2 regions of the Massilia sp. MP_M2 genome follow, and region 2 is predicted to be linked to the other one. Evidence: predicted binding sites of a transcription regulator. Region 2 holds the regulator's gene; the other holds the start of a gene.
The links. Region 2 encodes HrcA, which represses chaperone genes, less so after heat shock. Its sites were predicted from a motif close to TTAGCACTCNNNNNNNNNGAGTGCTAA; they were not measured.
Positions count from the first base shown of each region.

Region 1: the regulator HrcA is predicted to act here: its motif matches at 2,763-2,789, upstream of groES (co-chaperone GroES).

Region 1 covers NZ_JBCHJF010000009.1:55,824-70,304, reverse strand. The annotation lists gene RCH14_RS18190 (PEP-CTERM sorting domain-containing protein) at 1-575, shown strand, start outside; gene groL (chaperonin GroEL) at 698-2,344, opposite strand; gene groES (co-chaperone GroES) at 2,383-2,673, opposite strand; gene RCH14_RS18175 (hypothetical protein) at 3,037-3,351, shown strand; gene RCH14_RS18170 (cell division protein ZapA) at 3,348-3,659, shown strand; RNA gene ssrS (6S RNA) at 3,706-3,887, shown strand; gene RCH14_RS18160 (EVE domain-containing protein) at 3,975-4,445, shown strand; gene RCH14_RS18155 (sulfite exporter TauE/SafE family protein) at 4,448-5,263, shown strand; gene RCH14_RS18150 (molybdopterin cofactor-binding domain-containing protein) at 5,271-7,457, opposite strand; gene RCH14_RS18145 ((2Fe-2S)-binding protein) at 7,454-7,933, opposite strand; gene RCH14_RS18140 (cytochrome c) at 7,930-9,228, opposite strand; gene RCH14_RS18135 (DUF4214 domain-containing protein) at 9,316-11,616, opposite strand; gene lgt (prolipoprotein diacylglyceryl transferase) at 11,694-12,503, opposite strand; gene RCH14_RS18125 (LysR family transcriptional regulator) at 12,506-13,411, opposite strand; gene RCH14_RS18120 (TIGR04438 family Trp-rich protein) at 13,507-13,731, opposite strand; gene RCH14_RS18115 (c-type cytochrome) at 13,910-14,218, shown strand; gene RCH14_RS18110 ((2Fe-2S) ferredoxin domain-containing protein) at 14,347-14,481, shown strand, end outside.
Region 2 covers NZ_JBCHJF010000004.1:375,097-389,577, forward strand. The annotation lists gene holA (DNA polymerase III subunit delta) at 1-584, opposite strand, end outside; gene lptE (LPS assembly lipoprotein LptE) at 588-1,157, opposite strand; gene leuS (leucine--tRNA ligase) at 1,157-3,799, opposite strand; gene RCH14_RS11995 (barstar family protein) at 3,930-4,256, opposite strand; gene dapB (4-hydroxy-tetrahydrodipicolinate reductase) at 4,258-5,067, opposite strand; gene RCH14_RS12005 (outer membrane protein assembly factor BamE) at 5,076-5,687, opposite strand; gene fur (ferric iron uptake transcriptional regulator) at 5,767-6,198, shown strand; gene hrcA (heat-inducible transcriptional repressor HrcA) at 6,279-7,295, opposite strand; gene RCH14_RS12020 (HAD family hydrolase) at 7,388-8,161, opposite strand; gene RCH14_RS12025 (hypothetical protein) at 8,394-8,987, shown strand; gene RCH14_RS12030 (hypothetical protein) at 9,007-9,651, shown strand; gene rsmA (16S rRNA (adenine(1518)-N(6)/adenine(1519)-N(6))-dimethyltransferase RsmA) at 10,009-10,785, opposite strand; gene pdxA (4-hydroxythreonine-4-phosphate dehydrogenase PdxA) at 10,800-11,876, opposite strand; gene RCH14_RS12045 (peptidylprolyl isomerase) at 11,880-13,280, opposite strand; gene RCH14_RS12050 (LPS-assembly protein LptD) at 13,356-14,481, opposite strand, start outside.

The DNA of each region.
Region 1 (14,481 bases), on a different contig from region 2:
TGCTGGGCGCCGCCAGCCCGGTGGGCGGCAGCGACGACATGGGCAATGGTACGCCGCCGCTGGTAGCAGACCTTCCCGGAACCGGCACGGTGCCGGGAAGCGTCGGCGCTGGCGACACGGGTGGGTTTGGTCGTCCTGGCAACGACACGGGTCCGATCCCGGTTGCAGCACCGGATGGCGGCGGCGTGACTGAGCTGCCGGTCAAGACGCCGCCCTCTCTGCCAACGCCAGGCGCTGGTACCGATACGCCGGTCGATATGCCTGTGACGCCGACGGCGCCGGGCACGCCAACGACACCGGGCACGCCGGGCACACCGACCACGCCGGGCACGCCAACGACGCCCGATGCGCCAACGATACCGGGCACGCCGACCACGCCGGGCACGCCAACGACGCCCGATGCGCCAACGATACCGGGCACGCCGACGATACCGGGCACGCCAACGACGCCGGGCAATCCCGTGGTCGAGCCGGTCGCGCCGGCCGACGTGCCCGAACCAGGTACGCTGTGGCTCGGCGGCGTCGCACTGGCCGCGCTGTTGTGGCTGCGCCGCAAGGGCCCGCGCGCGCGCTGACACGCGCGCAGCGCACCAAGCGCAGACAACAAAAAACCCGCGAGGTGTGAACCTCGCGGGTTTTTTATCGTGGGTCACCTGGGCGAAGCATGCAGCGCGCTTCGCCCGGATTGCCCCGGCAATTACATCATGCCGTCCATACCACCCATACCGCCCATGCCGCCCATACCACCCATGCCGCCGGATGGCTTGTCTTCCGACAGTTCCGCCACCATGCAATCGGTGGTCAGCATCAGGCCGGCGATCGACGCTGCATTCTGCAGTGCCGAACGGGTGACCTTGGCTGGATCCAGCACGCCCATTTCGACCATGTCGCCGTAGGTGCCGTTGGCTGCGTTGTAGCCGTAGTTGCCGGTGCCGGCCAACACTGCTGCAACGACGACCGATGGCTCTTCGCCGGCGTTCTGGACGATCATGCGCAGTGGCTCTTCCATTGCGCGCAGGACGATCTTGATACCAGCGTCCTGGTCAGGGTTGTCGCCCTTGACGGTGATGTTGGCACGAGCGCGCAGCAGGGCCACGCCGCCGCCGGCAACGATGCCTTCTTCCACGGCAGCGCGGGTAGCGTGCAGTGCATCTTCGACGCGTGCTTTCTTTTCCTTCATCTCGACTTCGGTGGCTGCACCGACGCGGATCACGGCAACGCCGCCGGCCAGCTTGGCCACGCGCTCTTGCAGTTTTTCGCGGTCGTAGTCCGAGGTCGCTTCTTCGATCTGTGCGCGGATCATCTTGACGCGGCCTTCGATTGCTTCAGCCTGGCCGGCGCCGTCGATGATGATGGTGTTTTCCTTGCCGACTTCGATGCGCTTGGCCTGGCCCAGCTCTTCCAGCGTGACCTTTTCCAGGGTCAGGCCGACTTCTTCAGCGATGACCTGGCCGCCGGTCAGGACAGCGATGTCTTCCAGCATGGCCTTGCGACGGTCGCCAAAGCCCGGTGCCTTGACAGCGACGGTCTTCAGAATGCCGCGGATGTTGTTGACGACCAGGGTCGCCAGCGCTTCGCCGTCGATGTCTTCAGCAACGATGACCAGTGGACGGCCAGCTTTTGCGACTTGTTCCAGTACCGGCAGCAGGTCACGGATGTTCGAGATTTTCTTGTCGCACAGCAGGACGAATGGGTTTTCGTGCACGGCGACTTGCTTGTCCGGGTTGTTGATGAAGTACGGCGACAGGTAACCGCGGTCGAACTGCATGCCTTCCACGATGTCCAGCTCGTCGTTCAGCGACTTGCCGTCTTCCACGGTGATGACGCCTTCCTTGCCCACTTTTTCCATCGCTTCAGCGATGCGCTCACCGATCGAGGTTTCCGAGTTGGCCGAAATGGCGCCGACTTGTGCGATCTCTTTGGTGGTGGTGGTTGGCTTGGCGATCTTGCGCAGTTCTTCGACGGTGGCAGCAACTGCCTTGTCGATGCCGCGCTTCAGGTCCATCGGGTTCATGCCGGCGGCAACGAACTTCATGCCTTCGCGGACGATGGCTTGTGCCAGCACGGTCGCGGTGGTGGTGCCGTCACCGGCGTTGTCGCTGGTCTTGGAAGCGACTTCCTTGACCATCTGCGCGCCCATGTTCTGCAGCTTGTCTTTCAGTTCGATTTCTTTGGCGACCGAGACACCATCTTTGGTGACGGTCGGCGCGCCGAACGAACGCTCCAGCACGACGTTACGGCCTTTTGGGCCCAGGGTGACTTTGACTGCATTGGCGAGGATATTGACGCCTTCGACCATCTTGGCGCGCGCTGCGTCGCCGAATACTACTTCTTTAGCTGCCATTTGTTATTTCTCCGAATGTTCGTGAGTGGGGTCAGAAATTACAGTGCGACGATCGCGAGAATTTCTTCTTCGCGCAGCACCAGCAGTTCCTGGCCATCGATCTTGACGGTCTGAGCGCCATACTTGGAGAACAGCACGCGATCGCCGACTTTCACTTCCAGAGGGCGGAGCTGGCCGTTATCTTGCACTTTGCCATTACCAACGGCGAGAACTTCGCCTTGGTCCGGCTTCTCTGCCGCGGCATCAGGGATGATCAGGCCGGACGCAGTTTTGGTTTCCTGGTCGAGACGCTTCACGATTACGCGATCGTGCAGAGGGCGAAGGTTCATGCAAAACTCCTTAATATTCAATGGTTTAACTGGCGTTTTTGACGCCGGCGCAATGACTTGATGCTGCTGCGCCGGTCTGCAAAGAGTTGTTAGCACTCTCAGCTAACGAGTGCTAATTATAGGGACGATAACCTGCCTTTTCAAGGCGCAAGATGGCGAAATCATTTTAAACATGTGATATAGCGCAATGATGACATTGGCATATCTACAATGTTTGTGACCGGCCATCGAGCCAGGCGGCAAGACCGGAGGCGGGAAGACGAGAGGTGCGACGCGTTTTGCGCCGCACGCCAAACCCTTGATACTGCCGCACAGCAATGCGCACCGGTTGACGGAAAAAGCAACTCGATCCTATAGTGTCGAATGATTTCCGAATTCCAAGACCTTTCAGACAAAATCGACCGGCTTGCGCAACTGACCCAGTCGTTGCGTGCCGAGAATTACCTGCTGCGCCAGGCCAATACCCTGCTCAGCACCGAGAACCTCGCGTTCAAGGAGCGCCTGATCGAGGCCCAGCGCCGCGTCGAAGCATTGCTCGACGAGCTGCCCAAGCCGCCGGTCGAAACCGGCGCGGCAGACGCACCTGCTGCAGACGTACCTGCCGCTGAGGCGCCGCTCGACCCCAATGCGCCGATCCCGCCGCATCTCGCCCATGCGCGCCGTCAGGGGGCACTATGATCCATCTGGACGTACATATCATGGGCCAGTCATATCGCCTGGCCTGCCGCGACGGTGAACAGCGCACGCTGCGCGAAGCCGTGAGCTACCTTGATGGCAAGATGTGCCAACTGCGCGATTCCGGCAAGGTCAAGGGCACCGACCGCATCGCCGTGATGGCGGCGCTGAGCGTGGCTGCCGAATTCCTGTCGGTGAAGTCGCCGCAGGGTCCGCTGTCGGACATGTCGATCCTCGAGGTCAAGCAAAAGCTCGAGTCGATGCACACGGTGCTCGATCGCGTATTGGCGAGCCAGGAAAATCTGACCTGAAAGGCCGAATCCGTTTGACAGAGCCGGGCAAAGGAGTAAACTCCTCCTTGCCCTGCGGTGTTCGAGATTTGCCATATATTCCTTGAACCATTCTTACGCATAGGTCGTGGAACAAGCTCGATGGGTGTGAGCGTCGCTAGTCCGACGAACCCGAAATTGATCTGACCGTGACCGCCTTGAACCGTTGTGGTTCAGGATGCCGGCAAAAACGGCACAGGCGGGGACTAAACATACAAGCGGTTGCGCACTCGGTACGCAGCCGCTTTTTTCATGTGTGCTTCCGGTGCATCGTGTGCTGGCAGGGAGAACAGCGCGATGCGCTATTGGTTGATGAAATCCGAGCCCGACGAAGTCAGCTTCGACGATGTTCTTGCGGCCCCCGGCGCCACCGTGGCCTGGTTTGGCGTGCGCAACTACCAGGCGCGCAACTTCATGCGCGATGCCATGGCCGTCGGCGACGGCGTGCTGTTCTACCACTCGGGCGGCAAGCTGCCGGGCGTGGCCGGCATTGCCGACATCGTCAGCGGCCCGTATCCCGACGCATCGCAGTTCGACGCCGCCAGCCACTACCACGATCCGAAGGCCACGCCGGAAACGCCGCGCTGGATCTCGGTTGACGTCAAGGCGCGCGAAGCGGGCCGCTTCGTGCCGCTGGCCGAACTGCGCACCGTTGCTGCCCTCGAAGACATGGTGCTGCTGCAGAAGGGCAGCCGGCTGTCGATCTCGCCCGTCACCAAAGCCCAGTACATGACCATCGTCGCGCTCGTGCGCGGCAAGGGAGCTTGATGATGGTGCCTGCATTCGATCCGCTGCTGATCCTGGCCCTGCTGGCGATGGGCGCGTTTGGCGGCTTCGTGGCCGGCCTGCTTGGCGTCGGCGGCGGCATGATCCTGGTGCCCTTCATCACGATGATTTTCACGGCACGCGGCTTTCCCGAGGCGCTGGTGGTGCACATGGCGATCGCCACCTCACTTGGCACCATCTTCTTTACCTCGTTGTCGTCCGTGCGTGCGCATCACAAGCACGGCGCCGTGCTGTGGCCCGTGGTACGCCTGTTCACGCCCGGCATCCTGCTCGGCGCGTGGGTCGGGCCCTGGATCGGCAAGCAGATGAACACCCCGGTGCTGGCGTTTTTTTTCGGCTGTTTCGTGGCGTTCTCGGCGATCCAGATGCTGATCGGGAAAAAACCGGCGGCGGCGCGCGAACTGCCCGGCAAACCGGGCATGTTCGCAGCGGGCAGCGTGATCGGCATCCTGGCGGGGCTCGTGGGCGCGGGCGGTGCTTTCGTCTCGGTCCCGTTCATGACGCGCTGTAACGTACGCATCCATAATGCCGTTGCCACCAGTGCGGCGATCGGCTTTCCGGTGGCGCTGATGGGTACCCTGTCGAACGTGTATTTCGGCTGGGGCGAACCCGGTTTGCCGCCCTGGTCGCTCGGCTTCATCTATCTGCCGGCGCTGGCGATCATCGTGCTGGCCAGCGTGTCCATGGCGCCGCTGGGCGCGCGCACCGCGCACAAGATGCCGGTACGTCAGTTGCAGCGCATCTTCAGCGTCATCCTGTGTGCGCTGGCCGCCTACATGTTCTGGAAAGCCTTCAACTAGGCTGCGCCTACGCTTTGCGCACCCGCGCGCGGTCCAGTGGCAGGTCGCGCATGCGCAGGCCGCAGGCGTCGAACACTGCATTCGCGATGGCTGCCGCGGCCGGGCCCTGCGCCGCTTCGCCGGTGCCCAGGAAAGGCTGGCCGGGACGGTCGATCAGGTGGACGTCGATCTGGTCCGGCGCCTGGGCAAAGCGCAGGATCGGGTACGACGCCCAATCCACCGTCAGCACACGCGACGCGTCGAAGCGCACCTGTTCCAGCAAGGTCCAGCTGGCCGACTGGATGATGCCGCCCTCGATCTGGTTGCGCACGCCGTCCGGGCTGACGATCTCGCCGCAATCGACGGCGCTTACCGCGCGCGTGATGCGCACCAGGCCTGTTTCGCGCGCCACCTCGACTTCCACCGCGATGGCGCAGTACGACGCCAGGTTTTTATAACGTGCAAAGGCGAAGCCGCGCCCGCGCCGGGCCGGGCGCCGGTACCCATCCCAGCCGAACTTTGCTGCGGCCAGCTTGATCACGTCGAGCGCGCGTGGATCGGCCAGGTGCCGCAGCCGGAACGCGACGGGGTCGCTGTTCGCGGCGCGCGCCAGTTCGTCCATGAAGCTCTCGATGGCAAACACATTGCAATAGGCGCCCAGGCCACGCAGCGCCGACGTGCGCAAGACCGGCTTTGGCTGGAAGTGGTGCACCACGCGCGCATTGGGCAGCACGTAATACGGGATCGCATTGCGGTCGCCACTGCCTTCCGGTTGCGGCGCAGGTTTCGCGACCGGCGGCACGAACGGGCGCGCCAGGTGCGTGGCCGCCAGCAGGTTGCCGGCCTTGCCGGGCCGCGTATTATGCGGCGGCGTGAAGACGTCGTGCTGCCAGTCGGCGATGCGGCCGGTGCTGTCGAGCGTGGCGGCCACCTGCACCACCATCGCCGCGCCGAATGGCTCCCACGCGTGTTCTTCTTCGCGCATCCACTGCACGCGCACGGGCCGACCGGGCAGGGCGCGCGCGAGCAGGATGGCGTCGGCCGCGACGTCGTCGGCGCCGTTGTGGCCGTAGCAGCCCGACCCCTCGACGTGGATGCAGCGGATCGTGTCTTCGTTCACGGCGATCAGTTCAGCCAGGGCCGTGCGCAGCGGGAACACACCCTGCGTGTGGGTCCAGACGGTATAGCGGCCGTCGACCAGCTGCGCCACCGCGCACGAGGGGCCGATGGAGGCGTGCAACTGGAACGGGCGCGTGTAGCGCGCAGCGAATTTACGGCCGGCCTGGACCGGTGCGCCGCGCGCCAGGATCGGCAGCACCTCGGCTGGCTGGGCGCGGATGAACGCATTCACGTCGGGATGCACCGGCAGCGACGCCGGCGTCTCCCAGCGCGTGGCCCGCGCCAGCGCCGTCGCCGCCTTCACGGCGCGGTACTCGCCCTCGGCGATCACGGCGAGAAAGCGCCCGTCCCGCACCACCTTGAGTACGCCCGGCAGGCGTTCGATTGCGGCAACCTCGACGTCAATGAGCCGCGCTGCCTGCGATGGTGGCCGCACGATCCGCGCATGCACCATCTGCGGCAGCCGCAGGTCTTGCACATACGCCGCGCCGCCCGTGACCTTGGCCGGAATGTCGACGCGCGGCACCGACTTGCCGATTGCCGTGCGCGGGCCTGGCGGGGGCGGCGCGGGCACCGGCGTGGCGCGCAGGTGCAATTCCTGGCCCGTCACCAGCTGGCCGAACGTGACACGCCGAGCACCCGCGCTGAACGCGCCATCCTTCAACGCCAGGTTGCCCAAGGGCGCGCCAAGCCGCGTTGCGGCCAGTTCGCCCAGGCGTAGACGCACCTGGCCGGCGGCGTGGCGCAGCGCCGTGCCACTGTCCTTCATCGAATTGCTGCCGGCGGTGATGCCTTCGTCCGGCGTGCGCGCCGTGTCGGCGGTGACGAGCTGCAGGCGACCAGGGGCCAGGCGCAGTTCGTCGGCCACTACCTGCAACAGCGCGGTCTTGATGCCTTGCCCCAGTTCGGCCTTCCCGGTAAACACCGTGATGCGTTCATTGGCCTCGATGCGGATCCAGGCGTCGAGCCACGGCGACTTGTCCAGGCTCTTGGGCAGCTCGCCGGGGGCAGCAAATGCTGCCCCCGGCAGCGCGAACGACAGTGTGAGCGCGCCGCCACCAGCGAGCAAGGCACGGCGGCCGGTATCGATCGTCATCGCTTGCCCTTCGCTGCCAGCGTATTGGCGACGCGCCGCACCGCGCGCAGGATGCGCATGTGCGTGCCGCAGCGGCACAGGTTCGGCGCCATGTGGGTGCGGATCTGGGCGTCGGTCGGCCTGAGGGTGCGTTCGAGCAGCGCCGTGGCCTGCATCAGCATGCCGGCGATGCAGTAGCCGCACTGCGCGGCCTGCTCGTCGATGAAGGCTTGCTGCAGCACGCCGGGGGTGGTCGCATCCCCCAACCCCTCGACCGTGCGCACCGGTCGCTGGCCGACGACGGATACCGGCACCATGCAGGCCATCGCCGGCTGCCCGTCCAGCAGCACGGTACACGAACCGCACTGGCCAAGGCCGCAGCCGAACTTGGCGCCATTGAGTTCCAGATCATTGCGCAGCACGTACAGCAGCGGGGTGTCGGCATCCTGGTCGACGGCGTGCACCTTGCCGTTCACGTGCAGGCGGTAGGTCGTCATTCTTTGCTCGCTTTGCGCACGGCCTTGTTCAGATCGGGCCACACGGGTTGGTTCGCGCCATACTTGCGCAGGTAGGCCGCCAGGGCACCGGTCTGTTCGTCGGTCAGGATCGTCCGGAAGGCCGGCATGAAGCGCGACGGCTCGCCATCGGGCGGCGTGATGCCGTCCAGCGTGATGTGAATCAGGTCGCGCGGGTCGGGGTCGTACAGCGCGATCGCCTTTTGCAGCGGCAGCGCGGTGCCGGAACTGGCATCGCGCCCGACGTCGTGGCAGCGCGCGCATGCATTGGCGTAGACCGCGTAGCCGAGCGTCATGCGCTGCAGGTCCGGATCGTCGCTTGCGGGCTTGGGCAGCGGCCCATCCTGCTGCGCGGGTGTCATGCGCGCGGGCGCCTTCGCCAACTGGCTGTGGGTCCAGGCGGCCAGCGCCGCCACATCGCGCTCGTCGGCTTGCGCCAGGTGCGTGACCACATCCTGCATCGGGCCGGCCGCCATCGCGTGGTCATGCGCGACGCCGGTGCGCAGATACGCGTGCAGCTGGTCGCGCGTCCAGGGCAGGGGCGAGGGCGAATGCTCGTTCAGCGCCGGCGCGTACCAGTCATCGGCCTCGCCGCCGCCAAGCTGTTTCTTCAGATCGGGGCCGCCCAGCAGCGTGCGCGGCGTATGGCAGGCCGCGCAGTGCGCGACGGCATCAAACAGGTACGCGCCGCGGTTCCATTCGGCCGATTGCCCGGCGACTGGCTGCCATGGCGCGTCGTCCAGGTACAGCACGTTCCAGAACGCCACCAGTGGGCGGAACCCGAACGGGAAGGTCATGCGGTTCTCGCGCGCCGGTGCGGCAATTGCGGGCCGCGTCATGAAGTACGCGTACAGGTCCTGGATGTCACCGTCGATCATGCGCACATAGTGGTTGTACGGGAAAGCGGGATACAGCAGGTGGCCATCGCGCGCGACGCCTTCGCGCATCGCGCGCGTGAAGGCCGCTTCGCTCCAGGCGCCGATGCCGGTCGTGGTGTCGGGGGTGATGTTGGTGCTGTGGACCGTGCCGAACGGGGTGTTCATCGGCTTGCCGCCGGCAAAGGGCCGCGCCAGATCCGGCGTGTGGCACGAGGCGCACATGCCAAGGCGCGCCAGGTTGGCGCCGCGCTCGATGCGCGTGGTGTCGAAGGATTGTGGCGCGGTCTGCGGCGCCAGCGCGGGGCGCCACATGATGGCAAATGCAACGCTGGTGGCGACGATGACGGCTGCGAGCAGCAGCCACCAGCCGATATGTCGTGTGCGCCGGACTTGAACCATCGGGACTCCGTGTCGTGAAGTCCCATTGTCGATGCAGGAGGGTGGGCGATCTGTGCGTTCGCCCACGCTGCAGTGTGCAAACCACCCTTACCGGGCGTTGGCCACCAGTTCGAACACGACGCGCGGCATCTGCGGATCGTTGGATTGGATTTCGTAAGTACTGGTGTGCACACCGGTCGAACGCCGGCCGGTCGTGGCATTTGTCAGCGCTTCGAATGACAGGCGCAGTTGCAGTTCGCCGCCCGGTGGCACCACGTGCACGATGTCGCCCACGTTGCCAAAGCCGCTTTCGCGATTGGCGGCCGGCGCTGCGCGCTCGAAGCCCAGATTCCAGTTTTCTCCGCCCGCCGGATTCATGACCCGGTCGCGCGCGGTGACGTTCATGGCCATGATGCCAAGGCGCAGGGTCAGGTTGGCGTTGCCCCGGTTGGCCAGGCGCACCGTCCGGAACGATGTCGAGCTACCCGTGCTGTCACCCAGCGCCAGCCTGGCGATGGCCGGATGCACGTTGTAGTGCTTGCCGTCGACTGTCAGCTTTGGCTGCGGCCCGGATGGCTTGGGCCGCAGCGAGATGAAGGGGTCGCCCTGCAAGCCCCAGTTCACACTGTCAAGCTTGCCCGCGAAGGCTTCGGCGAAGGTCGCGCCATGGGCGAGCGGCTGGTACATCGATTGCACCGCCTCCTTGTCGACCCAGTTCGACTGAAACACGACCGCGGTCGAACCGAGCACCAGCAAGGCGTCGCCCCGGGTCAGCAGCGATGTGCCGAACGAATCGGGATTGAGGAAATTCTGCGTCGAGCACGATTGCAGATTGATGAACTTGGCCCGGATCGGCGTGCCCGCCAGATCGCCCGACGTGAAGTCGACTGCATCGTTCGAGTGGAACGCTGTCGTGGGATCGGGCCCTTCTGCCACGATCCTGCCCTGGGTGCCGTGGCCGTTGAAGGCGCATATCTCGTTGGCGCCCGACAGGCAGCCACGGAAGGCATCGAGCCTCTCCTGGCCGCGGCCTTCTTGGATGTAAGTGATGCGGGAGCGTTCATACAGCGGGATATCGTCCCAGAAGCGCGGGCCGTCGACCGGCGCGGCGCCGCGTATCCACAGCGCGTTGACGTGCTGGTAAGCGGGCGTCCAGCGCGCATTCGACGCATCGGGGCCGCGGTGGTAGCCGATCATCTGGTCGAGCTTCGCCGTCAACTCGCCGGGCTGGCGCGCTGCGCTGGTGCCGCGCAAGATGGACACGGTCATGCCGTTGCGGCAGGCCGGGTCGTCGGTGGCGATCCAGGCATGGTCGCTGCCAGGCGCCGGCTGGACCACCTGCGTGCCTGACGGAATCCGGTAGCGCGCGCAGTCGGGGGCGCGGTAGGGTGTCAGATCGGGATAGCTCTGCCCATCGGCCAGGTCGACACGGGTCGGCACGACCACGTCGCCAATCAGGATGGCGCCATGCCGGCCCCGCAACTGGGCGCGCACGGCCGGCACGCTGGTGGCAGACTGCACGACATCCACGCGCCACACCGGTCCGAACTGGCCGGCGCGCGCGTTCAGGTCGGCCGCGAGCACGGTGGCGAGCGTGTCGAGCCGCGCGCGCAGCAGGGCGTGCTGGGCTGGCGCCACCAGCAGCGCGACCGAGCGCGCGCCCCCCGGCACTTCGGCGTAGCCGTCGCCCATGGTCCAGGCCTGGCCCGCCTTGAGCGCGGCGATGCCGGCATCGATCGCGCTGCCAATCTCGCCGTCGGTGCTGGCGCTGTGTGTTGCGCCCAGCAGATCGCGTACCAGCGCATTCGGGCCGTGTCCGGCGTACAGTGCCCGCGCCTCGGCCCGATCGAGTGCGGTGGTCAACATGCGCGCTGCCTCTGCCTTGCGTTCGAAGGTGATCACGTCACTGCCTTGCGCACTGGCGAGGATGGTGGTGATGGCCGCGCCCGTGCTCAATCCATGGGTCTGGATGGCGTCGAGCCAGAAGCGCAGCCCTGGCGCATCGGCGTCGCGATTGAAACTGTTGAGATACAGGGCGGCGATCAGGCGTTCGGGCGCGCCGCCATACAGTGCCTGCGCCTCGGCGCTGTTGGCCAGGCTGTCGATGATGGCGCGCACGTCGGCGTTCGTGCCATAGGCGGCCGCCATGGCACGCAGGCCGGTGGGGAGCTGCAGCCGCGCCAGCGTGGCGGCGTGGTAGGCCAGGCCGTCCGGATCGGCGGCCCGGCCGAAAAATGCGACGTAGAGCTGCTGCACCAGCGGCGTGTAGACGGTGATGTCCGCACCAGTCGCGCGCTGCGAGGTACTCATCGCGGCGGTCTGTGTGGCCGGCGCCTCCGGCGTGCCGCTCCCACAACCGGAAAGGGCCAGCATGGCGGCCATGATGGCCAGTCTTTTTGGCAGGGGCATGCGCGTCTCACTGAAAGGATTAGTGATCATTTTTGCATCAACCCCCGCCAAAGGCAATTGCCGGTCTACTGCATCAGTCAGGCGTGAACGCTCTGGCGCGGCGCCTGACGATACGCCCACACCAGCATGGCCAGCGCAGCGACGATCATCGGCAGCGACAAGACCTGGCCCGACGTGATCGGCAAGCCGAACACGGTGGTTTCCCAATCCGGTACACGGAACCATTCGGTGAAGAAGCGCGCGCAGCCATACAGCAGCGTGAACATGGCGCCCACGGCCAGGCGCGGGCGCGCCTTGCGCGCGAACAGCCACAGGATGATGAAGACCAGCACGCCGTCGATCAGCGCCTGGTACAGCGGCGACGGATGGCGCGGGCCGGCCACGCCTGGCCACAGCATGGCCCACGGCAGGCTCGGATCGGCCAGGCGGCCCGGCAGTTCGGCATTGATGAAATTGCCCATGCGGCCGGCCGCATACCCGAGCGGCACGAGCGGCGCGATGAAGTCGTACACGTCGAGGATGTTGCGGCGGCGCTTGCTGGCCCACAGCGCCATCGCGATCAGCACGCCCAAAAAGCCGCCGTGGAACGACATGCCGCCGCGCCAGATCATGAAGATTTCGAGCGGATGCGCGAGGTAGTAGAGCGGCTGGTAGAACAGCACTTCGCCCAGGCGGCCACCGATGATCACACCGAGCATCCCGTAGAACAGCATGTCGTCCAGATCATCCTTGGTCCAGCCCTGCACCGCCACGTGCGGCATGCGGATGCGCACGCGGCCCAGCATGATGAACAGGGCAAAGGCAACTACGTACATCAGGCCATACCAGTGGATTTGCACCGGCCCGAGCGCGAGCGCAATCGGGTCCGGCTGCGGATGAATCAGCATAGTCAGTCTTTCTTCAATAAGTCGAGGAAGCCCTTGAGGACGGGCGAATCGTTATCGCGTCGCCATGCCAGGCCTGTTTCGGCCAGCGGCGTGGCGTCGCGCAGGGCACGGTATTCTACGCCGGGGCGCATCAGGTTCGACACGGATTGTGGCACAAGTGCCAAGCCCATGCCGCCGGAGACCAGGCTGACGATGGTCTGCATCTGGATCGCTTCCTGCCCGATCGTGGGCAGGAGGCCGGCGGCGCGGTAGCACGCCAAAATCGCATCGTGCAGGCTTGGCGCCACCGTGCGCGGGAAGATCACCAGCGGCAGCGGGGGCAGTTCGCGCAGCCACACCGGCCCCGGTGCCGCGAGCGCCGCCAGTCCGCTCGGCGCGCACAGCACCAGCGGCTCGTCGAGCAGCTTGCGGTAGGCGAGCGCAGGATCGGCCACGCCCGCGGGTGCGCCCGGCTGCAGCGGGATCACGAAACCCGCGTCGATGCGGCCTGACAGCAGGTCGTCGAACTGCACGTCGGACGTCGCCTCGTGCAGCACCAGGCGCACGCCCGGAAACGCAGCGCGGTAGCGGCGCAGCACGTCGGGCAGCATGCCCAGGCCGGCGGTGGAGACAAACGACAGCGCCAGGCGGCCCGCCTCGCCGCTGGCCGCGCGCCGCACCAGTTCGGGCAGCGCGCCCGCTTCGTCGAGGATACGGCGCGCTTCGGGCAGCAGCGCGCTGCCGGCTGCTGTCAGGGCGACCATGCGGCGGTTGCGCAGGAACAGCGGCGCGCCGAGGAGGTCTTCGAGATTGGCGATGCTTTGCGAGAGCGGCGGCTGCGTCATGTGCAGGCGCTGCGCGGCGCGGCCGAAATGCAGCTCTTCGGCCACGGCGACGAAATGGCGCAGCTGGCGCAGTTCAGGATGCATTGATGGAGGTGATGAATGGACAGGGCTCGGTGAGTTGTCCAATGTATCACAGCGTGACGATTACAGGCCCTGCCGCTGGCGGCAATGCGGGGGTGCTAGCGGCGTTTTTCCAGCGACTTTTTCACGCGGTCGGTGCGGCGCTGCTCATCGACGTCGTGGGCCTTGCGCTTGTCCAGGCCCAGCGCCTTTTCGATGTACTCGAACCAGATGAAGGCGACCACCATCAGGCCGATGATGTACCACCAGGACAGGTCGGCGAAACGCCAGACCTCGAAGCCGCGCAAGGCGGCAAGCAGGGCGATCAAGAGGATCAGGGGCATGGTGAAAACTCCTTGTAGCCGCACATCTTACGGACTAAATGATGCTTATGGGCAAAATTAACAGTTTTCTGTTACACCGTATGAGCAAATGTGGTGATCGCGTTACAGAGTGTATCGCTTGCAGAAGGTCCACCGGATTGCCGGTAAAATTCACTCAGTCATTAATCCGGAGAATGCCATGAAGCGGTCCCTGTTGTTGTGTGTCGCGCTGTCGGCGTTTGCCTCAGGCAGCGCCCTGGCCCAGGCCGACCTGGCCAAGGCCAAGAATTGCATGGCCTGCCACACGTCGGCTACCAAGCTGGTCGGGCCGGCGTACAAGGACGTCGCCGAGAAATACGCGGGCCAGAAGGGCGCCGAAGACAAGCTGGTGCAGAAGGTGCTCAAGGGCGGCTCGGGCACCTGGGGCCCGGTCCCGATGCCGGCCAATCCGCAGGTCAGTGAGGCCGAAGCGCGCTCGCTGGTCAAGTGGGTGCTCGCGACCAAATAAGTCGTCGCCTGCGGTACGACATGAGAAGCGCGCCTGCGTCAGCAAGGCGCGCTTTTTCATTGGGGGCCACACAGGCGACGTGGTGTAAGATCGCGCCTTGTTCGCCTGCCACCCCACCTGACCGAAGCATGACTACCAACGATTCCCCCGTACCCGATGCGCCCCGCCAAGTCGTCAAGCCCACCATCGGCGTCTATCGTCGCCATCTGCTCGTGTGCACCGGCCCTCGCTGCAACGCCGATGGCGCTGCACAGGCGCTGTCC
Region 2 (14,481 bases):
TTGCCCGGCTCGTGGAGCAGGCCAAGCTTTTGAATCTCCTGGTGCGCCGCCAGCAGATTGCCTTCGACGCGGTCGGCGATGAAGTCCAGGCTCTGGCGCTCGGCGCTTTGGCCCTGGCTTGCCAACCGGTTGCCGATCCAGGCCGGTAACTGCGCGCGCTCGATGTTCGGGATATCGATGTAGACGGCGGCCCCCTGCAGCGCCGTCACCCACGACGCCTTGGCCGTTTGCCAGTCGAGCTTGGGCAGCGTGATCAGGGTCAGGTTATCGGGGCTGAGGTCTTTTGCATAGGCCTGCAGCGCGGCGCTGCCATCCTTGCCCGGTTTGCCGGTCGGGATGCGCAGTTCGATCAGCTTCTTGTCGCCGAACAGCGACAGTGCCTGGTTCGCCGCCAGCAGCTCGCCCCATTTGAAGGTGCGCTCCACGCTGAGCACATCGCGCTCGGTATAGCCTTGCGCCCGTGCTGCCTTGCGGATACGGTCGGCCGCCTCCAGCGCCAGAAGATGTTCGTCGCTGGCGATCACGTACAACTGCGCCAGGTTCTTGGCCAGGTGCCCGTCGAGCGCTTCGAGCCGCAGTTGCATCGTTTACGGGGTCGGCAAGGCGGCAGCCGGCGTCGCTGGCGCCGACACCGGCGCCAGCGGCTTGATCGCCACCAGGCGGCGCAGGATCTGCTGCACCAGGTCGGACTGCATGTCGCGGTACAGCAGCGCTTCTTCGGATTCCTTGGCCAGCACCTGCGATTCATCGAACGCGATATTGCGGCGCAGGGTGATCTCGGTAGGCGCCAGCAGCTGGCGGTTATTGGCGTCGCGCACCTGGAACACCAGCGTGTAGCTCAGCGAGTATTCACGCACGCGACCCAGGCTGTTGAGCGACAGGATCGACTTGCCGCGCGACTCGCTGATCACATCGAACAACGCCTCGGCCTTGGACGCATCGGGCTCGATGCGCACATTGTCGCCCGCGCGCAGGTTGCGCTTGAGCTCCGTGCCCAGCGGCGAGGCTTCGTTGAACGACAGCCAGATGCTCTGGAACGGCACGTTGTACTGGCCGTCGCTGCCGCGCAGCTTGAAGCCGCAGCCAGCCAGCATCACCACCAGCAGGACTGCACCGAGGGCACGCACGAAGTAGTTGTTGTTCGAGGTGTTCATCATCAGACCACGATATTGACAAGTTTGCCCGGCACGACGATGACCTTCTTCGGCGTGCCTTCGATGAACTTCTGCACCGCTTCACTGGCCAGCGCAGCCGCTTCGATGGTCGCCTTGTCGGCATCCTTGGCGACCTTGACCGAGCCACGCAGCTTGCCGTTCACCTGGATCATCATGTCGATCTCGGACTGTTCGAGTGCCTGTGGATCGACTTCCGGCCATGGTGCGTTGAGCAGGTCGCCGTGCACGTCGGCAAAGCCAAGTTCTTGCCACAGTGCGTGCGTGATGTGCGGCGCGACCGGGTTCAGCAACCGCAGGAAGATCGAGAAGCCTTCGGCGATGATCGCGTTGGAGGCTGCGCTGTCATCGAGCTTGCTCGATTCGAGCGTGTTGAGCATCTTCATGCAGGCCGAAACCACCGTGTTGTACTGGATGCGCTTCAGGTCATAGTCGGCCTGTTGCAGGATCTTGTGTACTTCGCGGCGCAGCGTTTTCTGTGCGTCGCTGTGAGTGCCCTGCACTTCACCGGCCAGGGCGGCGGCAATGCGCGCGCGCTGCGCGTAGCCAAAGGCCCACACGCGGCGCAGGAAGCGGCTGGCACCTTCGACGCCGCTGTTCGACCATTCGAGCGTCTGCTCCGGTGGCGACGCGAACATGGTGAACAGACGCGCGGTATCGGCGCCGTACTGCTCGATCTGCGCTTGCGGATCGATGCCGTTGTTTTTGGACTTCGACATCTTTTCGGTGCCGCCGATTTCCACCGGCTGGCCATCGGCCTTCAACACGGCGCTGTGCGGGCGGCCCTTGTCGTCGAAGGTCAGTTCGACGTCGGCCGGGTTGAACCAGGTCTTCTTGGTCGATGCCTCTTCGCGGTAGTAGGTTTCGTTGAGCACCATGCCCTGCGTGAGCAGGTTCACGAACGGCTCGTCGAATTTGACCAGGCCGAAGTCGCGCATCACCTTGGTCCAGAAGCGCGCGTACAGCAGGTGCATGACGGCGTGCTCGATGCCGCCGATATACTGGTCCATCGGCATCCAGTAATCATTGCGCTCGTCGACCATCGCGTTGTTCGAACCCGGCGACGTATAGCGCATGTAGTACCACGACGAATCGATGAACGTGTCCATCGTGTCGGTCTCGCGGCGCGCAGGCTTACCGCAGGTCGGGCAGTCGCACTTGAGGAACGCTTCGTCCTTGTTCAGTGGATTGCCGGTGCCGTCCGGGACCAGGTGCTCGGGCAGCACGACCGGCAGGTCGGCTTCGGGCACCGGCACGATGCCGCACTCGGCGCAGTGGATCATCGGGATCGGCGTGCCCCAGTAGCGCTGGCGCGAGATGCCCCAGTCGCGCAGGCGGAACGTGACCTTCTTGGCGCCCAGGTCCTGGCTCGCCAGTTCACCCGAGACCGCGTTGACGGCCGAGATGTAATCGAGGCCGTCGTACTTGCCCGAATTGATCGTGCGGCCGTTGTCCTTGTCGCCGTACCACTCCTGCCAGGCGTCGAGCGAGAATTCCTGGCCTTCGACGGCCACGACCTGCTTGATCGGCAGATTGTATTTCTTGGCGAAGCCGAAATCGCGTTCATCATGCGCCGGCACGCCCATCACGGCGCCATCGCCGTAGGTGATCAGGACGTAGTTGCCGACCCAGACCGGAATCTGCTCTTGCGTGACCGGATGGGTGACGAACAGGCCGGTTGGCATGCCCTTCTTTTCCATCGTCGCCATGTCGGCTTCGATCACGGAGCCGAGTTTGCATTCGGCGATAAATTGCTGGAGCGCCGGGTTGTTCTTTGCGGCGTGCTGGGCCAGCGCGTGCTCCGGCGCCACGGCGCAGAAGGTCACGCCCATGATCGTGTCGGCGCGCGTGGTGAACACGTACAACTTGCCGTCGTCGATCGGCTCACCGGCGTCGCCCACGATCGTGTGCGGGAACGCGAAGCGCACGCCCGTCGACTTGCCGATCCAGTTGGCCTGCATCGTGCGCACGCGCTCGGGCCAGCCTGGCAGCTTGTTGTCGACGTGGTCGAGCAGTTCGTCGGCGTACTCGGTGATGCGCACGTAGTACATCGGGATTTCGCGCTTTTCGATCAGCGCGCCCGAACGCCAGCCGCGGCCATCGACAACCTGCTCGTTGGCCAGCACGGTCTGGTCGACCGGGTCCCAGTTCACGGTGCCCGTCTTCTGGTAGATGATGCCCTTTTCGAGCATCTTGAGGAACATCCACTGGTTCCACTTGTAATAGTCCGGCTTGCAGGCGGTCATCTCGCGCGACCAGTCGATCGCCAGGCCCATCGACTCCATCTGGCCACGCATGTGGGCGATGTTCGAGTAGGTCCATTCGGCCGGCGGCACGTTGTTGGCCATCGCCGCGTTTTCCGCCGGCATGCCGAATGCATCCCAACCCATCGGCATCAACACGTTGTAGCCATTCATCCGCAGGTAGCGGTACATCACGTCGTTGATCGTATAGTTGCGCACGTGGCCCATGTGCAGCTTGCCCGATGGGTAAGGCAGCATCGAGCAGGCGTAATACTTGCCCTTCGGGAAACGCGGATCGTGTTCGACGGCTTTATAGGCGTCGATCGATTTCCAGTAGGCCTGGGCGGCCTGTTCGACTTCGGCTGGACTATATTTTTCTTGCATGATTTCTGCAGACGTAATGTGGGAGATGGGACCGGTCATTATAACCTGTTGATTTTGCACTACGGCGCGGCGCGGTGCAGGCAGGGATGGTGCAGTAAGGCAGCGCTCGCTGAACGCTGCCCCGGGCAATTCAGCGCAGCACGAGTTTCAGTGCCGGCGTCTCGCCATAATCCTCGTAGCGCTCGTTGATGCCGCCGATACAAAAGGCCAGCTCGTCAAACAGATCCGGCGTGGCCGCCTTCATGGCGGCGGCGTCGAGGATCACGACCTCGAGCACTTCGTCTGGCGCCAGCTGGAAGCGGGTCATGTTTTCGTCGTCGCGCAGGTAGCTCAGGCAATCGACCCAGGCGTCGATGCTGTTCGCATACGACGCCGGGAAACCGAATGCAGCCCGGCTTTGCGCATGAAACGACGCTTCGTCGACGATTGCCGCGCCGTTCAGTTCTGTAACGGCCATATCAGGCTTTCAAGCCCAGCACGTCCTGCATGTCGTACAGGCCGTGGGATTTGTCTGCCAGGAAGCGCGCGGCGCGCAGCGCGCCATGTGCGTAAGTGACGCGGCTGCTGGATTTGTGGCTGATCTCGATGCGCTCGCCCGTGCCCAGGAACATGACGGTATGGTCGCCCACGACGTCGCCGCCGCGCACGGTGGCAAAGCCGATCGTCGATGGATCGCGCTCGCCGGTGACGCCTTCGCGGCCGTACACGGCGCATTCCTTGAGGTCGCGGCCGATGGCGTCGGCAATGACTTCGCCCATCTTGAGCGCGGTGCCCGATGGTGCATCGACCTTGTGCCGGTGATGCGCTTCGACGATTTCGATGTCGTAGCCTTCGGCGAAACTTTTTGCGGCCATTTCGAGCAGCTTGAGCGTGACGTTCACGCCCACGCTCATGTTCGGCGCGAACACGAGCCCGACCTTCCCGGCGGCGGCGGCGATCTCGGCCTTGCCGGCCTCATCGAAACCGGTGGTGCCGATCACCATCTGCTTGCCGTTGGCAGCGCAGTAAGCGAGGTGCGCCAGCGTGCCTTCGGGGCGGGTAAAGTCGATCAGTACGTCGGCATTGTGCAGGCCGTGCTTGATGCTGTCTTCGATCATCACGCCGGTGAGAAAGCCCCCGAAGGCGCCGGCATCCTGACCGATGAACGGCGAACCGGGCATGTCGAGGGCGCCGGCCAGGCGGGCGTCGGGTGCGTACTGGATGGCTTCGATCAGCATGCGGCCCATGCGGCCGCTGGCGCCGGCTACGGCGATATTCAACATCGTCATGGCAATCCTTACTGCTGGGTTGCCGGGGCGGTCACCGTAATCGGTGCGACCGGACGGCTTTCCGGCTTGTCTTTCTTTTCAGGCACTTTGGCAGGGCCCGCGATACGGTCGATGTAGTCGCGCTCGCTTGGCAGGTTGCCGCCTTCGAAACGCTCGACCACGTCATCCTTGAAGAACACGGTGACGCGGCTGGTGGTCAGTTCGCCATTGCCACGGGCCAGGTAGAACGGGTAATCCCAGCGGTCGGCATGGAAGGCATCGAGCAGCAGAGGCGAGCCGAGCAGGAAGCGCACCTGGTCGCGCGTCTGGCCGGCCTTCAGCTGGTTCAGCATCTCTTGCGAGACGAAGTTACCCTGCTGAATGTCCGGACGGTAAGGCGAGAAGATCCACAGGAACTTTTGCAGGCGCGAGGCCTGCACCGTCTGCGCGCCGGCATTGGCGATGGCGGCCGACTTGTCGGCATCGGCGGCAGTGGCCGCAGCGTCCGTTGCCACCGGTGGCGCCGCACGGGTCTGGTTGCGCCAGGATGCGCAGCCCGACAGCGTCAGCGTGCAGACGAGCCCTGCCGCCAGCACCGCCTTGGCGGAAAATCGATGGGATACGGCTTGTTTGACGCGCATAGGTAACCTCAAATCGTTCGAGCGGGAGCTTTCAAAACGCTATATCATAAAGCACTCCGCCAATATGCGAGTAACAAACATGAGTAACAATCCGACCGACCTGAAGGCAAGCGGCCTGAAGGCCACGCTCCCGCGCCTGAAAATCCTGGAAATCTTCCAGAACAGCGCCGTGCGTCACCTCACCGCCGAAGATGTCTACAAGATCTTGTTGGCCGAGAATATGGACGTTGGCCTGGCCACTGTCTACCGCGTCCTGACGCAATTCGAGCAGGCCGGCCTGCTCAACCGTAACCACTTCGAAACCGGCAAGGCCATCTACGAACTCAATGCCGGCTCGCACCACGACCACCTCGTGTGCGTCACCTGCGGCCGGGTCGAAGAGTTCTACGACGAAGAAATCGAGCACCGCCAGAAGATGATTGCCCAAACCCATGGCTACACGATCGTCGACCACGCGCTGGCGATCTACGGCAGTTGCCCGCAGTGCCAGGCAGCGCGCAAGACCAGTTAAGTCATCTGCGGCCGGCAAGGCTGCACGACAAAAAGGGCGCACCGGAATTTCCCGTGCGCCCTTTTTTGCGTCTAGCGACCTTACGGCTGGCTGAGCGCGTTCGACAGCAGCTTGGCGGTGATGTCGACGATGGGAATGACCCGCTCGTACGCCATTCGCGTGGGGCCGATGACGCCCAAGGTGCCGACGATGCGGCCATCGACGGCGTACGGCGCGGTGACCACGCTCATCTCGTCCATCGGCACCAGGTTCGATTCGCCGCCGATAAAGATCTGCACCCCGCCGGCCTTGCTCGACATGTCGAGCAATTGCATCAGGCCGGTCTTTTGCTCAAACATTTCGAACATCTGGCGCAGCGAACTCATATTCGACGACAGGTCGGTCACCGACAGCAGGTTGCGTTCGCCGGAAATGACCACGTCGTCGCTGTCGGCCATGGCCTCGCTGCCCGCCTCGACCGCAGCATGCATCAGGCGCCCCATGTCGTTGCTCAGCTGGCGCAATTCGCCGCTCAGGCGTTGGCGCACGCCGTCGAACGACTGGCCGGCAAAATTCTGGTTCAGGTAATTGGCCGATTGCGATAATTGCGTCGGCGTGTAGTCGACATCGGTCAAGAGCAGGCGGTTCTGCACATCGCCGCGCGGATCGACGATCACGAGCAGGATGCGCTTTTCGGACAGACGCAAAAATTCGATCTGCTGGAACACTGATTCGCGGCGCGGACTTTGCACCACGCCGGCAAATTGCGACAGCGACGAGAGCATCTGCGCCGCGTTGGCGATCAGCTTTTGCGGATGCTGCAGCGGCAGGCGCATGCGCTCGGCGCCGACCGTTGTTTCATCGAGTTGCTTGACGGTCAACAGGGTATCGACAAACACGCGATAGCCGCGCGGCGTCGGAATCCGGCCGGCTGATGTATGCGGACTGGCGACAAAGCCCATGTCCTCGAGGTCGGCCATGATGTTGCGGATCGTCGCGGGCGACAATTCCAGGCCCGACAGCTTGGACAGCGCGCGCGAGCCGACCGGCTGGCCGTCGGCAATATAGCGTTCGACGAGCGCTTTGAGCAGGGTTTGGGCACGGTGATCGAGTTGCATGGTTCCGGGAAACGTCTTTTTCTGTGGTGCTGCGGTGAGAATCAAATTGGGGCGCGGCACGGCAGCGCAAGGGTTGCTGACCGATCCCAGTGTTATACGCGCATCGGCGCGGATCCGTGTGGCAACTCGTGCGGCGGCTCCTGTGGCGGCTTATGTGGGGGCTCGTGTGTGGCATCGAGCCAGGCGAGCAGCGCATCGATGCTGTCCACCTCGACATCGGGCCGCACCTGGTCGGCCAGCTCATTGACCTTGCCGCTGCGGTTCATCCAGGCGGCGCGCAAGCCCGCCTGCTGGGCGCCCTGGACATCGAGCAGCAGGTCGTCGCCCACATACAGGGTGTCGGCCGGCTGCACGCCCAGCGCAGCGCAGCCGGCCAAAAAAATCCCCGGGTCGGGCTTGGCGCGGCCAAAGTCGCGCGCCGCCACCGATGCCTGGAACTGGTCGGCCAGGCCGATCGTGGCCAGATCGGCCACGCCGTTCGTGACCGAGCCGAGCAGAGTTCGCTGCCGAAGCCGCGCCAGGCCCGGCGCCACATCGTCATACAGCGTCACGGCATTGCGCGCGGCGACGAAGAGGACCATGGCCTCGTCCACCCGTGCCACATCCTCGCCTGCCTGCCCGAACGCGGCGACCAGACCGGCGTGGCGCAGTGCGCTCAGGTCGATGGCGTACTCGGGCTGGCGTGCCAGCAATTCCAGGCGCGCCTGACGCAGACTGTCGATCGTGAACCGGGCCGCCACGCGCGGTGCATGCTGCTGCAGCCACGTATATAGAATGGTTTCGGCAGCCCGGATCACGGGCACGATTGGCCACAGGGTATCGTCGAGGTCGAACAGTACGGCTTTGGGCCAGGGGCGGCGGGTCATCGGCTTCCAGGGAACAGGCATGAAAAAACGCTACGCCAGCATAGCGATGCAGGCCGCCAAAAGCAAACCGCACGGTCGGCGCGTTGCTTATGTGACATTGTGCTTACAACCTGATACACATGGAAATGGGACGCAAATGGACCGGTTGCCTAATAAATGAACTAAAATGTTGAGCGATTTTTAATTCCAACCGCGCAGCCTGCGCTTTCCCGCTAGATTTTTTGGAGAATATATGAAGAGTTCCTACCTGTGCGCAAGCGCAGCGCTGGCATGCGCGGTCGTGTTGACTGCTTGCGGTGGCGGCGATGGCCAACTGCTGCTGGCTGGTACGATTACCGGCGTGACCAAGCCGGGCATGGTCCTGACCAATAACGGCGGCTCTGACTATGAAGTCCCAGTGCCGGCTAACGGTACGGGCGTGACCCAGTTCCTCTTCCCGAATCGCATCTCGTCCGATGACAAGTATGATGTGCAGATCAAGAGCACGCCGACCAATGTCGATGCGTCGACGTGCCGGCTGGCTCAGAACAAGGGCCGTGCAGGCTTCGACGTCACGACGATCCAGATCGCTTGCGAATTCAAAACCCAGGCCCTGACCGGCACCGTGAGCAACCTCAAGAACGACCTGATTCTTGTCAATGGCGCCAACCGCGTGATCGTTCCCGCTGGCGCGACCACGTTCAGCATGGCCCGCGTCGCACAAGACGCGCCCTATGGCGTGTCGATTCTGACGAATCCTGCCAACCAGAGCTGCACCATTGCCAACGGCGTCGGCACCATGGGCGCGGCCGATGTGAACAACGTGACCGTCACGTGCGCACCTTAATTTTTCTGGAGTCAAACGCATGAAGTCTTCCCTGATCCGCCCGGCGCTTGCGCTGGCGCTGGCTGCAAGCCTGGCCGCCTGTGGCGGCAGCGACAAAGCAGAATTCACCGTTGCCGGTACGGTGAACGGCCTTGTTTATGAGGACCTGGTCCTCACCAATGCCGGCGTGCCATTGAAGGTCGTACCGCCAACCACCCCCGAAGCACCTGTTCGCTTTGCCTTCCCGGACAAACTGGAATACGGCGATACCTATGATGTCCGGGTCCTGACGCAGCCGAAGCACCAGTTCTGCGAGCCCGGCGCACCGGTCAACGGTTTTTACGCCAACAACGCCGACACGGCGGGCCGTCTCGTATCGATCGACATCGTGATGAAGTGCACGATCAACGAATACACCGTTGGCGGCACGATCACTGGCCTGACCGGCGCCGGCCTGGTGCTGGCCAATGGCAGCACGGGTGGCACCTACACGGCAGCGACGCCGGCAACGCCACCTTCCACGACCCCGATTGCCTATGAGCTGCCTCCGGTGAAATTCAACATTACCTATGGCGTCACGGTCAGCAAGCAGCCGGTTGGCCAGGTCTGCACTGTCGCAAACCCGACCGGTACGATGGGTGACGTGAAAGTACAAAACGTCAACGTCACCTGCGTCGGCGCATAACTCTCGAGAGTTATACGAAATTCTTATGTCGAGTATGCGAAAGGAAAATTGGATTTATATGCTGTAACGCAGCATACTGATCCTGTCTCCTCCAACTCTCCTCAGAAAAGAATTGGATTTCGGCTCGCTCTTGTAGCGGGCCTTTTTTTTGCCTGTCTCTCTTCGCAGTACCAAGACGGTAGAGTGGGCGGGTTTTCCACCCACGCGTTCACACAAACTTTGCACCGCGGCATGCCGCGTTACGTTGAACGCGTGGACGGCATCGCCGTCCACCCTACGTCTGATCGCGCATCCATGAAAAAAGCGCCTCTGGAGGCGCTTTGATTGGTTGACATGCGGGCCGGATGCCCGCAGCAACTAGGCCTGGCTCGGCAGATTGGCCAGCGCCACATACTGCGCCAGGCTCACGGCTTCGGGCCGCACGCTCGGATCGATCCCCGCTTCCACCAGCTGCGCCTCGGTAAACATCCCCGCCACGCAGTTGCGAATCACCTTGCGCCGCTGCGAGAAGGCCTTGGCCACGACGGCTTCCAGACGCTTGGCGTCGCATGGCAGTTGCTGCTTGACCGGCACCATGCGCACGATGGCCGATTCAACCTGCGGCGGCGGATCGAACGCGGTGGGCGGCACGATGAACATCAGCGACATGTCATAGCGCCATTGCAGCATCACCGACAGGCGGCCATAGGTCTTGCTGCCCGGCGCGGCCACCATGCGCTCGACCACTTCCTTTTGCAGCATGAAATGCTGGTCTTCGATCAGGTGAGCGAAGTCCGCCAGGTGGAACAGCAGCGGACTTGAAATGTTGTACGGCAAATTGCCCACCACGCGCAGCTGCTGTCCCTCGGCCACGGGAATCGCGCCAAAGTCGAACTTCAGGGCGTCGCCCGAATGCACCGTCAGGCGCTCGCGCGGATAGGCTTTTTCCAGGCGTGTGACCAGGTCACGGTCGAGCTCGACCACATGCATGTGCGTCAACTGCTTGAGCAGCAGCGCCGTCATCGCTGCCAGTCCCGGCCCGATTTCGACCATTGTCTCGCCCTGGCGCGGCGCGATGGCGTCGATGATGTCGGAGAGGACTTGCTTGTCGGTCAGGAAGTTCTGGCCGAAGCGCTTGCGTGCTACGTGTTTCATGAATGCTTTCTTGATTATTTGACGCCGGCCGCGCGCTGCGCCAGCACCATGTGCATGGCGGCGCGGATCGCTTCGATCATGCTGCCGCAATCGGCCAGGCCCAGGCCCCGCGCGGCCAGGTCGAGCGCGGTGCCATGGTCGACCGAGGTGCGGATCAACGGCAGGCCGAGCGTGACATTGATGCCGCGCCCGAAGGTTGCGTACTTGAGTACCGGCAAACCCTGGTCGTGGTACATCGCCAGCACGCAATCGGCGTCTTTCAGGTATTTCGGCTGGAACAGCGTGTCGGCTGGATACGGGCCGCGTGCATCGATGCCGCGCGCACGCGCTGCCTCCAGCACCGGCGTGATGACGTCGATTTCTTCGCGGCCCAGGTAACCGTTCTCGCCCGCGTGCGGGTTCAGGCCGGTGACCAGGATGACGGGCGCGACGATCCCGAACTTGGTGGTCAGATCGGCGTGCAGGATGTCGAGCACCTGGGTCAGGTTCTCGCGCGTGAGCGCACCCGGGACGTCCTTCAGCGGCAGATGGGTCGTGGCCAGCGCGACGCGCAGGTAAGGTTGATCCCCGCCTGGCGCGCCTGCCAGCATCATCACCACCTTGGCGGTGCCGGTTTTCTCGGCCAGGTATTCGGTGTGACCCGAGAACGCAACACCGGCATCGTTGATCGTGCTTTTCTGCAGCGGCGCGGTGACGATGGCGTCAAACCAGCCTTGCTCGCAGCCTTCGATCGCCAGGTCCAGCGTGGCCAGCACGGCGCGGCCATTTTCGGGGTCGAGCCGGCCCGGCACCACGTGGGCGTCGAGCGGTACGTCGATCACGGCCAGCCGTGTGGCGCCGAAGTGCGGCAGGCCGCCGTTGCGCAGCGCCTGGGTCGACAAGGCGGCCAGGCGGATGGCAGGGTCGATCAGGCTGGCCGTGAGCGCCAAAAACGCGGCGTCGCCCACCAGCACGCAGTTGGCATCATCGCGCATGGCCCAGGCAGCGCGGATCGCGATTTCGGGGCCGATGCCGGCCGGCTCGCCGACCGTGATCGCCAGTGTGGGACGTTGGTGCGCCGGTGGGCGCGCAGGCGCCTGCGGCGCGACCATCGCTTACCCCTCCTCGCGGAATTCGACGTAGGCGCGGTCGCGCACCTGACGCATCCAGTCTTCCATCGCCTCTTGCATCTTGCGGTCGCGCAGGACCTGGCGCGCGACGTTACGCTCTTTCTGCTGCGTCACGTCTTCGCTCTTGCGCTCGACGACCTGGATCAGGTGGAAGCCGAACGGCGACTGCACGATATCGGACGTATCGCCCGGCTTGAGGCCGTTCATCGCGGTCTCGAATTCCGGCACGGTGTCGCCCGGATACAGCCAGCCCAGGTCGCCGCCCTTGCTGGCCGAACCATCCTGCGAATACTGGCGCGCCAGCTCTTCGAAGGTGCCGGCGTTGTTGGCCATTTTCTCCTTGATTTCCAGCAGCTTGCGCTTGACCTCAGCCTCGGTCATGGTCGGGGTGACCTTGAGCAGGATGTGGCGCGCGCGGGTCTGCTCGACGACGGCCTTGTCGGTCTCGCCGGCCAGCGAACGCTTGCCGGCCAGTTTCAGGATGTGGAAGCCAACATTGGTCTTGAGGATCGGCGTGACCTGGCCGGATTCCAGCTTGCGCAGCTCGGTCGAGAAATTCGGCGGCAGGCGGTCGGCATCGCGCCAGCCGATATCGCCACCCTTGAGCGCGTCCGGTGCGTCGGAATAGGTCGAGGCCATGCGCGCGAAGTCGGCGCCGGTGCGCAGCTGGCGCATTACTTCTTCGGCGCGCGCAGCGCGGGCGGCGATCTGCTCGGGCGACGCGTTTTCGGGCACACGCACCAGGATCTGGGCGATGTTGACTTCGATGCGGTCGGCGGCGGCGGCCTTGGCGGCAGCCATATAGGTATCGATCTCGGCTTCCGAGACCTGCACCTTGCTGTCGACTTCGTGCTCGCGCAGGCGCTGCATCATGATTTCGTTGCGGATGTCCTGGCGGAACTGCGAGAAGGGCATGCCTTCTTTTTCCATCTGGTTGCGCATGTCCTGCACCGACAGCTTCTGGTTCTCGGCGATGCGGCCAATCGTGGCGTCCAGCGTGCGGTCGTCGACCTTGACGCCCATTTCCTTGGCCAGCTGCAGCTGGGCGCGTTCGACGATCATCGCCTCGAGCACCTGGCGCTCCATCGTGGCGGTGTCGGGCATCTGGGCGTTACGCGCCTTCATGTTCGCCGTCACCTGGACCATGCGGCCGGCCACTTCGTTGCGCGTGATGACTTCATCGTTGACGACGACCTGGATCGAGTCGACCACCTTGGCATTGGCCGAGGCAGGCGGCAGGAAGCCCGAGCCGGCGGCGGCCGGTGTCGTTGCGGCTGGCGTACCGGCGGCAGGCGCTGCGGCCTGGGCCAGGACCTGGCCGGCGCTGATCGCGCACAGCAGCGCGGCTGCCAACTGGAGAGACTGCAAACGGGTAGTACGCATCATCTGGAAAGCACTCATTTGAGGATTGTTCACGTCAGGTTGGACGACGAAGTATGGACACCGAGTCTGAAATTTGACTTAGGGGCGCCCAATGCCGGCATTCAGTCGCGTATAGCCCGGGACGCTCTTGTTGAACGACTCGAGCGGGTTGCCCAGGCCCAGGCGCGACAAGCCATTGAGCTCGAGCTGGAAGAAGATCGGCGTCGACGTCGTCTGGGCGGCGGTCACGAAACGCTGCGCGCCCATCCGGAACACCCAGCAATCGGCCTGGTACTCGAGACCGATCAGGCTCTCGATCAGCTTGCTGCCGGTGGACGGATTGACTGCCTGCCCCACGCCATACGAACGCAGCGCATAGCTGACCCGGCCCACGCCATACCAGCGTCGCGAGATCGGATACTGCGCCGACAGATCGATGTTGCGGAAGCTGTCACGCTGATAACGATACTCGGCATTCACCGCCTTCATCTTCCCCGGACGCCACTGCACGCTCACGTTCGAGCTGTACAGACTGCTTCCGGCTGCGTCGTATTGTACGCCGCTATCGAAGGTCCAGGACTCGGAAATGGTGCCGCCGGCGGCCAGCAGCAGGTCGTACCGGCTTTGCTGCGCCGCTTCGCCCGCGATGCGCACGCGCGGCTCTTCGAAGTACAGACGCTGGCCAATGGCCAGGCGCAAGCGCTCGGCGCCGTCTTCCTGAATGAAGCGCGAGACCAGCGCTGCGGTCAGCTGGTTGGCGTCGGACACGCGGTCCAGGCCCACGTAGCGGTTCTCGGAAAACAGCTGGGCGTAATTGAAGCCCGAGCGGCCCGTGTCGAACAGCGGGACATCGTCCTGGTTCTCGTACGGCGTGTACACATAGAACAGGCGCGGTTCGAGCGTCTGCGTGGTGGACTTGCCGAACAGCGAAGCCTCGCGCTCGAACACCATGCCGCTGTCGAACGACACCGTCGGAATCGTGCGCGTGAGCTTGGTCGGCTTGCCCAGGCGCGTGGCATGGTCGTCAAGATCGTACTGGGCCGCGTTGTACATCAGCTTGGGCGTGACGAACCAGCCCGGGCGCACGATCGGATAGCTGACCTGCCCCTGGACCACGGCGCGCGAGCCGCCCACGTCGGTTGGGTGGGCGAAGCGGGTCGCCTCGGCGTCCAGCGCCCAGTCGAAGCCCGCCACGTCGTAGCGCGCCGAACGGAAGTTAATCTGC